4 regions of the Candidatus Kuenenia stuttgartensis genome follow, and region 2 is predicted to be linked to each of the others. Evidence: riboswitches for the same ligand, from Rfam matches in the RefSeq annotation. Region 2 holds a riboswitch; each other region holds the start of a gene.

Evidence for each region. Region 2 has a riboswitch for cyclic di-GMP ahead of KSMBR1_RS15060 (peptidoglycan recognition protein family protein). Riboswitches for the same ligand answer to the same signal wherever they lie in the genome.
Region 1: another riboswitch for cyclic di-GMP. It lies ahead of KSMBR1_RS12635 (tetratricopeptide repeat protein); the one in region 2 lies ahead of KSMBR1_RS15060 (peptidoglycan recognition protein family protein).
Region 3: another riboswitch for cyclic di-GMP. It lies ahead of KSMBR1_RS02675 (Ig-like domain-containing protein); the one in region 2 lies ahead of KSMBR1_RS15060 (peptidoglycan recognition protein family protein).
Region 4: another riboswitch for cyclic di-GMP. It lies ahead of KSMBR1_RS22360 (hypothetical protein); the one in region 2 lies ahead of KSMBR1_RS15060 (peptidoglycan recognition protein family protein).

The regions. Positions count from the first base shown of each region.
Region 1 covers NZ_LT934425.1:2,701,114-2,704,289, forward strand. Annotated here, with positions in the region: gene KSMBR1_RS12630 (CvpA family protein) at 261-794, opposite strand; gene KSMBR1_RS12635 (tetratricopeptide repeat protein) at 833-1,726, opposite strand; cyclic di-GMP riboswitch class I at 2,062-2,141, opposite strand; gene KSMBR1_RS12640 (ISL3 family transposase) at 2,176-3,176, opposite strand, start outside.
Region 2 covers NZ_LT934425.1:3,230,023-3,233,198, reverse strand. Annotated here, with positions in the region: gene KSMBR1_RS15065 (hypothetical protein) at 1-653, opposite strand, end outside; gene KSMBR1_RS15060 (peptidoglycan recognition protein family protein) at 791-1,474, opposite strand; cyclic di-GMP riboswitch class I at 1,555-1,711, opposite strand; gene KSMBR1_RS15055 (4Fe-4S binding protein) at 1,949-3,176, opposite strand, start outside.
Region 3 covers NZ_LT934425.1:590,394-593,569, forward strand. Annotated here, with positions in the region: gene KSMBR1_RS02675 (Ig-like domain-containing protein) at 1-1,370, opposite strand, end outside; cyclic di-GMP riboswitch class I at 1,405-1,487, opposite strand; gene KSMBR1_RS02680 (sulfotransferase) at 2,050-3,027, shown strand.
Region 4 covers NZ_LT934425.1:1,230,717-1,233,892, reverse strand. Annotated here, with positions in the region: gene KSMBR1_RS05620 (sigma-54-dependent transcriptional regulator) at 1-879, opposite strand, end outside; cyclic di-GMP riboswitch class I at 1,815-1,899, shown strand; gene KSMBR1_RS22360 (hypothetical protein) at 1,981-2,439, shown strand; gene KSMBR1_RS05615 (diguanylate cyclase domain-containing protein) at 2,420-3,176, shown strand, end outside.

The DNA of each region.
Region 1 (3,176 bases), 530 kb from region 2:
AATGATTTATAATAAGCAAAATAAATGTAATTCCGGCTTGTTCCCAAAATTCGTTCTTCTAGTTCCTACGCCCTGCGTCACATCAAAGTAAAGGCCATCGAATAATATGAAGCCTGTGCCACCAGACATAAAGCGTCTTGAATTCACACCTCTCCCACGGTAATTAATCAACTTGGGTACTTTCTGACAAAAAAAACACTTTAAGAGTTCTGACATTAAGAGCAATAACCGAATAAAGTTGCTACCAAACCCAGCCTAATTTAAAATTCCGTACCCTTTGCCATTTTTGCATTGTCTGATCCTCTGTTTTTCTTTAACGGGTCAAAAAAATTGTTTGAGGTAATTGCTGCTACATTTTGCATTCCATTTCCCATTACCGTTGCTATTTTCGAGGTGCAAACCATTTCGCATGCCGGCATGGAGCATAAATTGAGGATGCCGAAGATGATCGCACCACAGAGGATAGTCCCTTTAACAAATCCTAATACCGCGCACAATACATTATACCAACCGCCCATTTTCAAATTGTCGACCATGTTTTTGGGAAAATCTGAAATAATTGTGGTTATAAGCGCTGCAAGGCCGAACAGGATGAAATAACTCAATACATTGTGCAATGAAACCGAAAACACATTGCAGAAGATGTTGCTTATGACTGCATGGTAAAAAAGCGCCACACAAAAAGAGAGAAACAAACTACAGATTCTAAGAATTTGGCATATTGGTCCGTCAACAAAGCCAAAAATCACTGAAATACAAAGGACTACAGATAGTATTATATCAATCCAATTCATTTATAAAAATCCCCTCTGAACTCGCCAAAATGGTATTGCTAATTCAAAGCGTTTAAAATTTCCCGGCACATTTTATTATAGGAATACAATGAAAGGACAAAATGGATTCTGAGGATAATTTCCTCTTTTTTTGCTGTTTCGGGATTTGAACAATACTGTAAATATTGAGCGTGTATAATACTCACCTGTACATCCTCCTGAAACGGGTTTGATGCAATGGATTGTTTTAAGGCTTGTTCTGCGGCAGAATAATTTGAAATGAATAAATACATTTCCCCCAGTTTGTTGAGGATTATTACTTCCTGCGGATTCAATTCAGAAGCCCGTTTCAGAAGCATGATAGCCTCATTGCTATTCCCTAATTGGGCGTAAAGACTTCCCAGATTAAACATTGCCTTTACATAATGAGGGTCTTTTCCCAAAACAAGCTCATATTCTCTTATCGCATCGTCAAACATGTCATGTGTATCATAGAGAACTGCCAGGCAGAAATGCGGAAAAATGGCATCAGGGTAGCGTGCGATAGTCTTTTTATATTGTTCTATTGCTCCGTTGTAGTTACCTTCCAATTCCAGAATTTTAGCAATATTAACCAGCGCCTCAATATTTTCAGGATTTATTGTTAAGGCTTTTTTGTACATTTGTTTTGCGCTGGCAAACCGAAACATTTTTTCATAAACATAGCCAAGATTGTTAAGTGTTTCTGCGTTATCAGGTTCTAATGAGGCTGCTTTTTGCAGATAATGGAGCGCCTCGCCGTAATCGTTTCTGGCAAGGTAGATAAATCCCAGTTTTACATAGGCGTCAGTGAAGGCACTATCACTCTTAAGGCTTTGTTTGTAAGCATCTATTGCTTGTTCCGAATTGGGGAAAAGGCGGTCATATTTTTTCCCTTCCGCAAACAATTTTCGTGCTAATATTTTCTTGTTCATTGTGGTAGACATGATAATAGAGTAGTAAAAAAATTTACCGAAAAGTATGCAGCATACTTGCTGCCGTACCGGTATGATTTGATAGTATTCAGCAGCATATTAAAATCATTTTGCGGAAAAACCTCCTTTCATCAAAAGAAAAAGACCCGGGGCAGATATTGGCATCTTACGTCCGGGTCTTAGTTACACAATGAGAAGGTAAATACCTTATTATTTAAAGTTCATAGATCGGGTATTGCCGGATTCATTGTTACCGCCGCAATACCCGCGATAAAGCATACAAAAGCTATGCAAGATATGTTGTGAACATTAAATAAACTCTTTTACCGACTGAATTTGGCGACCTGGCATTCTTCTTTCCTGAAGACCCATGGCTTTGCGTCCCAGCCTCACAATTGGTTTGCCTTTTTTCAAATTGTTTTTGTTTTTTGTTACATTATATTTTTGCCTCATCCGCAGAATCTGTGGGTAAGTATTGGTTCCGGCAAATTACCAAGAGTATGATACAAGGCTGTTTGCAGGCATTCCAGAGATTTATAACCATAAGCCTTTCTCATAGTCAGTTTCGCCTTAAGGTTAAACCCCTCAACCGTACCGGAAGAAAGTCTGCCATCAGCCTTGAACCAGTTGAGAATGAGCTGCTTGTGATTGCGCAACATCTTTGCCACTTTTTTCATAGGTTCCAGGTTGGTTTTTAGGGTTCTCGTAATCCAGTTCTCGAGAAACCTGTCTGCATACGCCGGATACTTATACTCCCAAAAACGCTGAAAATCTTCACGCATTAAATATGCCTTTATTGAACTCAGGTTGATCTTAACTATCTGGCTTAACCGTACCGTTTGCTTTTCTGTCAAGTTCTCAGGCCTTTTCAACAGTAACCAACGGCTCTTTTCCAAAACATTGTCTGTGCCTTCATCCTTGAGCTTTTTGACCTCTTCCCTCCGTATCTGGTCTATGGCTTCATTGAATTTCTTCATGATGTGGAAACGGTCAAGAATATTAAGCGCCTGGGAAGCCTTCTTCGCTATCACCTTCAGGTACGGCGACCACATATCGCTGCAAACGAATTTGATTCTCAGACAACGTTCTATACCTAACTCCATGAAAAACTTCCGCAGGGTCTTTGCCTTCCGCTCAGGGCCACTCCATAAAAGCCTTTTGGCATGCGAATCAAGCTGATATACAAGGGTTAAATACTTGTGGCCACTCCAGACTTGTATCTCGTCTATTCCTATTTCCGTTATATTCTCCAAGTCCCTGTGGGCAAGGCCGTAGGCAACTACAAACTGCACTGCCCTATACACACTGTCCCAACTGGACTTGAATATCTCGGCTGTCTCTTTCCAACTCAGGCGTTTAGCCCATCGAGACAGGAATACCTTGTATGTGGTGGTCATCTGCTCCTTACCTTCTGACCAGGGAATTCGCTCTACATGGATTCCGTCCACTG
Region 2 (3,176 bases):
TTCAGCAGCTTCGCCCAGTCAGTCTTAAGCTGCTCATGGAGCAGAACCTGCGCAGCCGCAATATCCTCTATACGCACAAAACAGTTGCCGTCCTTAACATAATCAATACCTTGCTTCTGAAGTTGCCGCTCCAGCCAATGACGACCATTGAGACAAATGAAAATATTAAACGGCGCCCAACTCTGGATACGAACATGACCAAAACCAAACACTGGATCATTAAAATAATGATACACAAAGACACACTTGCGGGGCGCCATTACCAACTCGAGCTTCTTGCTGGCCTTGTTGCCCTTGACCATCGGCGCAATACAAGGCTCTACCACACTCAACAGGCAGATGGAACCTTCCGTAATCCTCTTATCCGCCGCGATCTGGCGAGCCAACTTCTCCTTATCAACACCGCTGCTCATCAAATACCGCACCTCGATACCCAAATCTTTCGCCCGCGATTCACAACTGTCTCGCACCTGTGCCGTAAGCCCATTGACCCAACCGGAAAAATCCTTAAGCAGAATTCTCGCTTGGTTCATGAATGTTCCCATCCCACGCTCACTGGCCAACCACCGCAATGTCCCGCGAAAACGAATCCTGTCCAGACCGCTTATTGCACCCACGATCCTGTCTCGATATAATTCCATCAACTTATTCATAAGTAGTGTCCTCCAAATTGTCTGATTACTATTTACGAGGATACTACTATACTTTATAATAAACTAAAAATCACCTTTTTGGTTGCGGCCAAAGGCCGCGCTAGGCCCTTTGTGGTTAAACTTTATGTGCTTTGTGGTTATGATTTTCGCGAAGGGGATATTTCGTTAGAGGCAAACTGAATTAAACTCGTCTTAAATTCAGCCATGGGGAAATTTTTACCGGGGCATGCAGTTCCTTTTTGATGAACCTGGCTATGTAATATGATGTTCGATAAAGGGATGTCATATTTCGAGGAAAGATAACGGGTCAACCTAACCAGCGAATCAAATTGATCCTCAGAAGGTTTCCCGCCGTTTTCAAAATCACCCACGAGGCAAATGCCTATCGCCACCTGGTTGCAATCCATATTTGCCGTGTGAGCGCCATGAATTTGGTTCTTCCAGCGATTTCCTACCTCTATTTCTCCATCGCCAGAAAGAGTTCCATTGCCAATCACAAAGTGATATGCCAATCCATACTTCCACCCTTTCTTTTCTCTATGATAGGTATCAAACCGGGTTGCATTTCCTTTCTCTGAAGCGCTATGGTGTATAACAATATATTGCCACGGTCTTTCCTTTGTATCTATTGTATCTATCTCGCAAATCTGAGATATTTTTTGTGCAAATGCCGCTCTCAGCATATCGCTTTCCGATATCACCGTTCTTACCTCTGCGGAACTGCTGCTAATAAGAGGCAAGGCGCCAATAATACCTCCTGCCGCAACAATCATTGTTAACGACACATATTGAATAATCTTTTCGTATGTACGATTTCTCATTGTATTCATTTTAAATCACACTATAGTAATAAATAAAAAAGCCCTGCTACGGAATAAAATAAACGTTATACAGTTTTTTATTCGGTAGCAGGGCTTTCTTCACTGTTTAGCGGTATCGCGAAATTTTTCTCTTCATCCTTCTGCGGATTTTTTGTTTTACGCTTTGTGCGCCGCTGAATAAGTTAAAGACTCTTTGCTTTGCGTCCCAGCCTCACGACTGGTTTGCCTTTATCAATAGTTACTATAAAAAAGAGCTATTGTTTTAGTAAGTACATTATAAAATCATTCATTTTTTTGTCAATAATTAATTCGGCGTCAAATAAATAGCTCCGGGGGAAAAGCGCAAGGCGCAACCCTCAATCTGCAATTTTGCCGATTGCCAATTTCAGAAGTCAGAGTTTTTCGCGGACATCTGACCTCCGACCTCTGGCCTCTATTGAAAGCCGATTGTAGATTGCCGACCGCTCGAGTCCTTTATTTGATTTTATCATTTTGCAGTACACGGCGAAGCAATTCTTCACCCTCTTCCTTTTTTTGGGAAAGAAATGTTGCTGACAGAAGATGTTTTTCCTGCAACCATGAGGTAAAGTATCCGTTTTCGTTTTGAAAGGTATGGATGGCATTTGAGTGCGTCTCTTTTTCTCCCCATGACCTCCACAACTGAACCACCGCTTCAAATGCGATTGATGTCGCATCACGGTCTGGATATTTTATCAACAGTAGCAGTAAAGGGGCGGTCTCTTCCCTCGTTTTGTATTCTGCGATAAGGGCGTCCGTCTGTTTGCTTAAATGAAATACATTTTCTTCAATAAAATTATCGGATATATAGATATTATCCAGAATGATCTTTTCGTGAAAAAATTTCAGGCTTTCTTTCACAAGAGAATCCTCCGGCAAATAACGTACTATATCGGGGAGGATTTCTTTTTTGTAGGGCATTAAATCGATAATGGATTTACCAAAAGAAGTAATTTCTCCGCCAGAAATACTGCCCTCCCATGGCGCTACCTTTATGCAATACACATCATTCCATACACACAAGTAATTTTCAAACAAAGACGCCCTGTTGCCTAATGGTATCCCAATACCCGCACGGTCTTTTGTGAAGACGCCGAATGCGTCTTCCGCAGTTTCAAACTCCCAAACATCTATGGAAATCCTCTTCCCTGTATCATCTCCATACTCCGCATTCGTCACCCGGATAAACGAATACGCTAAATACAGCTCCGCGCCTCCATTTATATATTCATATAATTTTTCGCCTCCTTCGTAAATCCTCGGCTCTGCAATCCTTTTCCACTTTCCAAGTGTTTTGGGGAGAAAGTTGCCGGACGATACTATTTTTACAGACCTTTCTTTTTTTACCGTAGTTTGCGGCTGGATGCCTTCCACGACAATAGCGGAAGTCCCTAAAACGGGGCAGACCTTTTCACAGAAACCGCACCCTACGCAAACATCTTCTCTTACAAAAGGCCTGCGAATTTCCCGGCCTTGTTCGTCCACATAGGTATTAAAATGGATCGCCTTTGTCGGAACGGGGCACACCTCTTCACATACACCGCAATTAAAATCCTGCCATTCCTTCTTCAGTTCGGGAAGGCGTGAATAGCCCACCCATGGAATACATCTGTTATGGTCTATTCTGGCCTTTCCTAACGCGACCCACCGTTTTTCTTCAAGCGGCAAAGGTTTTATAGCCCCT
Region 3 (3,176 bases), 1.8 Mb from region 2:
ACAATGCTGACATCGGCGCTCCCATCCCCTGACTCAACAAAATAACCGTCAGTCCGCTGCACCGCGGTTACCGTCTCACCCACATTAAGCGTTATAGCCCCTGACAACGTCAAAAACACAGCAAAAAGCTTTCCTGTCTTTGGATGACGTGAATACATGACATCACTCCCCGCATAACTCTTTGTACTATGATAAACACTGCCATCCCATGTACGTTCACTGAGCGGCACATTATTAAGATTATCCCAGTTGGGTATGCACCTTATGAGTTTGAGTCGGGGAGAAACCTCGGTAATACTCTTAAAACCCGACATATCTCCTGTGTCGCCAAACCACCCAAACCAATTATACCAGCCGCCGTTAATGCCAGCCTTGGCTGCAAAAAGACGATTCCTGTATTCATCTGCTTCGTTTGTTTGGGAGTTGCCAACCTTGTCTTTTGTAATATCTACCCCGGCATTAAAATTGTTGGCATCATCTACATAATTTGTATTTTGCGGGCTTTTTTGGCTTAGCATATCCGGCGTTAGCTCATCCTTGTCTGCCCGGACTTTTACCTGATATATCCATTCATCATTGTCCGACTCACTATAGAGCAACGTTGGTTGAACGATCCATTTAGAATTCGTGAATTCCTGAGAAATCCTTGTCCTTAATTTCTTGTAAAATGCAGCCATTCCCTCTGAATACGTTGCATACTCATGGGTAATGGCGCCATGCACCAAACCCAGATCCGCTCCTGTCCAATAAGACAAATCTACAGATATGTTATTCCCCGTTTCGTCTAATCTGTAAAATTCACCTGCAAGCTTTGGCTCATCAATTATATATCCGCCAAAGGTGAACGGCAACCCTGGGTTTTCATAACTCTTTGCCAGGCTTATAATATTTTCAACTACCTCATCAATAACCGCCTGTTGCTGAAAATCCCACATTACGTAAAATTGCTCTGAAGACCCGGCAGGGTGATAACCTGTCGCCAGATTGTAAGGAAACGGATCATGGCTTTTCCATACCATACGCTGATTGTAAAATTCCTTAGCTTCCTCTGAAAGAGGCTGCGTAATGTCTATCGCCCTGCTATATCCTGATAAAATCTGTGGATACCATTGTGGGTTGATCAGATAATACTTAAGGCCTGTGCAATTGGGATTATTGTGATAGTCTGTAACTTCTGAGGATGGATTTATCGCAATGGAATCATACCCCATCTGCCTTGCATAGCTAACGTCCTCAGATGGTTTATCATTCCAGTGTATGCCATAAATATTTTGATATGCTTTTTCTTCCGCAAAATTCTTTTCGTTGAAAATAAAAATATGGGCAAATATTAAAAAGAAAATACTTACGCTGCTGATTCTTAGCTTCATTGCTATTGCTCCTAATAAAAGATTAACTAACAAACATGGTGACCTGGCGAGCTTCGGTATTTCCGAAGCCCCATGGCTTTGCGTCCCAACCTCACGATTGGTTTGCCTTTTTCACGTCTGCTATCTCTTATCAGGAGTTAGCAAACATAAAACTCAATATTTAGATTTGGCGATTCCTCCCTTCTCACTTAAAAATCTTTATTTACGATTTATCTCTACAAATGAGTCCAGTTTTTTTAAATGTAACTACAACAACTGCAGCTTTCGCAGTTCGCGCAGATTTTGTAATATTAAATTCCACAAATTATTTTTATCTTTTGTCCCTGTAATCTGTGAAATCTGCGGTTACAAACACTTTTATTGGTCTGAAGTTTTACCTCGTTAACTGTTATAAATATCGACAATTCTTGAAAATATTTAATAAAATTATAAAACTATTTTTAAGAAAAATATTCTCAAAACTAAATATACTACAACCTAAATTCTGCAATGCAATAGCACGTAGATGAGCGCTGACAAAAGCGGATTAAACAAGGTGCAAAGGTTGCACATTCTAAAAGCTCATAAGAAGTTAAAATTCCCTTGCACTGCCCCTCCTGGTTATGTTTAATATTGCTTGTAATTTTATTTTCTCAGTTGGTTACACTAACAACATCCGTTTTACAAAGCATAAGGTATTATGATGAGATTACTATTAGATATCGCCCGAAAATATCGTAAAAAATTTCAACATTATCAGACTTACCAGAAAATAAAATATTTTGAATCTATCAATAATTTTGACCCAAAGAAAAATATAATAATTACAGGATCTCCGAGAAGTGGTACTACGTGGCTACAAGAGTTGTTTTGTGACATTGAAAAAACGTATCCGTTGTTTGAACCACTGCATCTTGATGGCTCCCCAAAGTTTAAAGAAATAGGTTTTGAGTGGGGACAGTACATTCCAGAAGATTATAATTGGCCTGAAGCAAAGGAGTTATTCGAAAGCCTTTTTAGAGGACAATATTTAACACCGTTCATGATTTCACATGCCAGGGTAGCGCAATTAAAAAATGCAGATTTCTTAATTATTAAATATGTAAGAGCAAATTCATTATTACCTTGGTTCGTTAGGCAATTCGATATCAGGCCACCTATTTATATTCTTAGGCATCCATGTGCTGCAATTGCTTCACAGATGAAAATGAACTGGTACACATGTTCAAAATTTACCATACCAAAAACGAAGTTCCCTGAAAAATATACAAAATATGAACATATATTAAATAATATTAATACAACACTAGAATATGTAGCAGCCAAATGGTGTTTGGATAATATAATACCATTAAATCATCATGGAAATAATAGACTATGGATAACCGTTTTCTATGAAAATTTAATTGCGAACCCTCATGAAGAAGTACCCTATATTTTTAATAGGCTCAATCTGGAATTACCTCGAAATCTATGGTATAAGGTTAATGTACCAAGTGCTATGACTGGTAGCATCTCGCCATTAAGACAAAACAAAATAGAACAATTAAGTAAATGGAAAAATGAGTTATCAGAAAGGGATATTGACTCTATCCTGGGTATGCTTAAAAAATTTGAGATAAAAATTTATGATGATAACATTTTCCCTGTTAAAACCAAGCAAACTCCAGCGAGGTAAAACCTCAGACCAATAAAAACCCCCATTTTTTTGTATAGTTCCTCAAATTCTTCAACCGTGGAAACCTTGTATTTCACTCGTATTTCAAATATCTCTGTTTTTATCTTTCACCATTTTTTGCAGTGCAGAAAGACTTTCAGACTCTCCCT
Region 4 (3,176 bases), 2.0 Mb from region 2:
AAGGTTCCTGTTTGTCGAGGCAATAATCCGAACGTCTATTTTGATATCCTGTATGCCGCCAACCCTTTTGAACTGCCTTTCCTGCAGAATTCTTAAAAGTTTTGCCTGCAGCAAAACCCCCATCTCGCCTATTTCATCAAGGAAAACGGTTCCCTTATCGGCAATTTCAAACAAACCCGGTTTACCGGCTGTCGCCGCGCCGGTAAATGCCCCTTTTTCATAACCAAATAATTCTGCTTCCAGAAGGCTTTCCGTCAGGGCAGCGCAATTTATATCCACAAAACGCCCTGATTTTCTTGCGCTTAACCGGTGCACCGCCCTTGCAACAAGCTCTTTCCCGGTACCGCTCTCTCCTTGTATTAACACCGTTGTAGAAGAACTTTTTGCCACCTGTTTAATAAGAGAATATATCTCTTTCATCTGCGGGCTATTGCCAATAATAATTCCGTCCGATTCTTCATCAAACGTCCATTGCTTTTCCTTTATTTCAAGCACCTCCTGGCGCAGCCCCTGCCTCCTTAATGCCTTTTCAACCACCGACCTTAACCTGTCAAGCTTAAACGGTTTCTCTAAATAATCGTATGCCCCTAGTCTCATTACTTCAACTGCCGAGTCTACGCTTCCATATCCCGTCATTACCACCATTAACGCGTTAGGGTCTTTCTCTTTTATTTTTTCAATAAGTTCCACTCCATTTATATTGGGCAATCTCAAATCCAGCAGTATCAAATCCGGCATAAATGTATCCATTTTCTCCAGCGCTTCTTCGCAACTACCGGCGGCAATTGCTTCATAACCCTGCGCATCTAAAAACTCCCTGACAGAAAGCCTGATTGTTTCTTCGTCATCGACAATAAGAATTATACCTTTCGGCTTCATTTATTTATCCTTCCATTAAAAACAAACCGTTCAATGTCCCACGCATTATAAAACTTAATTTTTTTCCCGTAAAAAAAATACTTTGAGTTCAGTATATCAAAACGTTTAATTTTTAAACACTACTAATCTTCCATTATCAACATCTGTTTAAAAATACGATTTCTCACACAATGTAGTATTTTTTTAAGAGGATACTTACACGTTTTTATAAAACTTATGCAAAATAATCAATTTCCGTGTATTCCGCGTGTTCCGTGGTTTAACTGGTTTTTATAAAACTTATGTACAAATTAAATCCCCTCTAAGCTGAATAGTTACCAGAAACATTTAAATGATTATGTAGCGTTGTCGCAAATTTTATACCACTGTTTATAGCCATACTTTAATCAGCCTGATCTAAAAATTTGTAACAGTTTAGATTTTTGGAAAAACAAAAATGCTCGTTCCCAAGCTCCGCAGACTGGGTCAAATGGGCAATTTTATCCTATTTTACGACAGGCATTCTCCACTTTAATGGGAAAACAGCACTAAATAGGGTCGAAAACAGGCATAATGCGAAGAGTTGTCCCCACTTTTGAGACAATAAAGTTCATTTGACCCAGTCTGTCCGGCTTGGGAACGTAATTGCGTTGGAAGCTCTAGCTTCCATTTAGCCGGCAAGCGAAGCTTCGTGTATTATTCGATTCAAAAGAGGTTCCCAAATATCTTGGGTAACATACTGAAAAGCCTCCAAGCTGACATAATGGGTTCATTCCCTTTTCCATTCGAAGCTGGAGCTTCTCAAACAATCCCGTTCCCAAGCCGGAGCTTGGGAACGAGCGGTTTTTTTCATAGGACTAAAGTATTACAAAAATTTTGATACCGGTAAAAATAACTATTGAATAACCCGTGGTAATAATGTATATTTCCCGCTTTTAATACAAGATTCATGAAAATATCGATAAAGGCAAACCCTGAGCAATCAGGGGACGCAAAGTAAAAGGTCTTTACTTACAGTACAAAGATAGCCTTACTACCGATAAGTGCTGAATTATTCAGCCTTCGACAGTAAGATTTTTTTTGATTTTAGACATTACTGTGCTTTATTCTTACATGACTATTATGGTTATACGGCTATGGTTATACGGCTATGGTTATACGGCTATGGTTATACGGCTATGGTTATACGGCTATGGTTATACGGCTGCGCGAAGCGCAGCCGTATACAGCACAGAGCTATCGCTTTCCGCCTTTGATTTATTTGAATGCACACAGATTCTTAGGTTCGGACAAATCACAGTAGCGAAAGCCAATACAAACTTTACGCTTCGTCTCGGCAAGTTCACACTCCGCACATATCTCTATCGTAACCACCTTCAGATTACACGCCTCAATAGTAACCAGCATGTCTGTTGTAAAGGCAAAACCCAACGTCTTTCTTATCATTCAGAACAAAGTGAGTTAAGTAGGATGGGCATTGCCCAACGAAAAACAAGCAATGCGAAAGAGTGTGTAATGTTTTTTCCCGTTCCAGCGCTCTCGCGTGGGAATGCAGGATCAGATGCCCTGTATCTCGAGTAATAATCCGGACTCAGAGCGTCCAAAACAATTTGTTGCCACGCAGAGCGCGGTAACAGGCAGAAAAGATAAACGTATCATGTTTTACACGTTAATAGAACAAATCCCATGTGCAGTAATTGTGACAGACATAAAGGGAACTATTGAATATGTAAATTCGCAATTTACTGAACTCACCGGCTATACCCGGGAAGAGGTTACAGGGGCAAATCCCCGCATACTGAAATCCGGCAGGACTGCTCCCGAAGAGTATAAACATTTGTGGGAAACAATTACCTCCGGCAAAAAATGGAAAGGGGTGTTTTGTAATAAGAAAAAAGACGGCAGTTTCTACTGGGAGAAGGCGTCTATTTCTCCCCTCATGAATGAGGAAGGAATGATAACACATTTTTTTGCGATAAAGGAAGATATAACAATACAAAAGCAAAATGAACAGCGGCATGAAATCCTGTATATACTGTCGAACATATTGATGGAGTCTGTTTCTGTTGATGAGGCTATTCCAAAAATACTCCAAACAATAGGCGAGGGAGAAATTGGCAGGCAGATCGGAGTTGACAGGGTATGCCTTGTGCTGTCCGGTACGAATAACGGCATGGCTGACAATGTTTATGAATGGTGCAACGAAGGCATACCCTCTCAAAGACGTCGATTTATGGACGTTTCCTTCTTCGCATTCACATGGTGGATGAAACACCTGCGTGCGGGCGATGTTATTCATATCCCACAGGTGTGCCGTA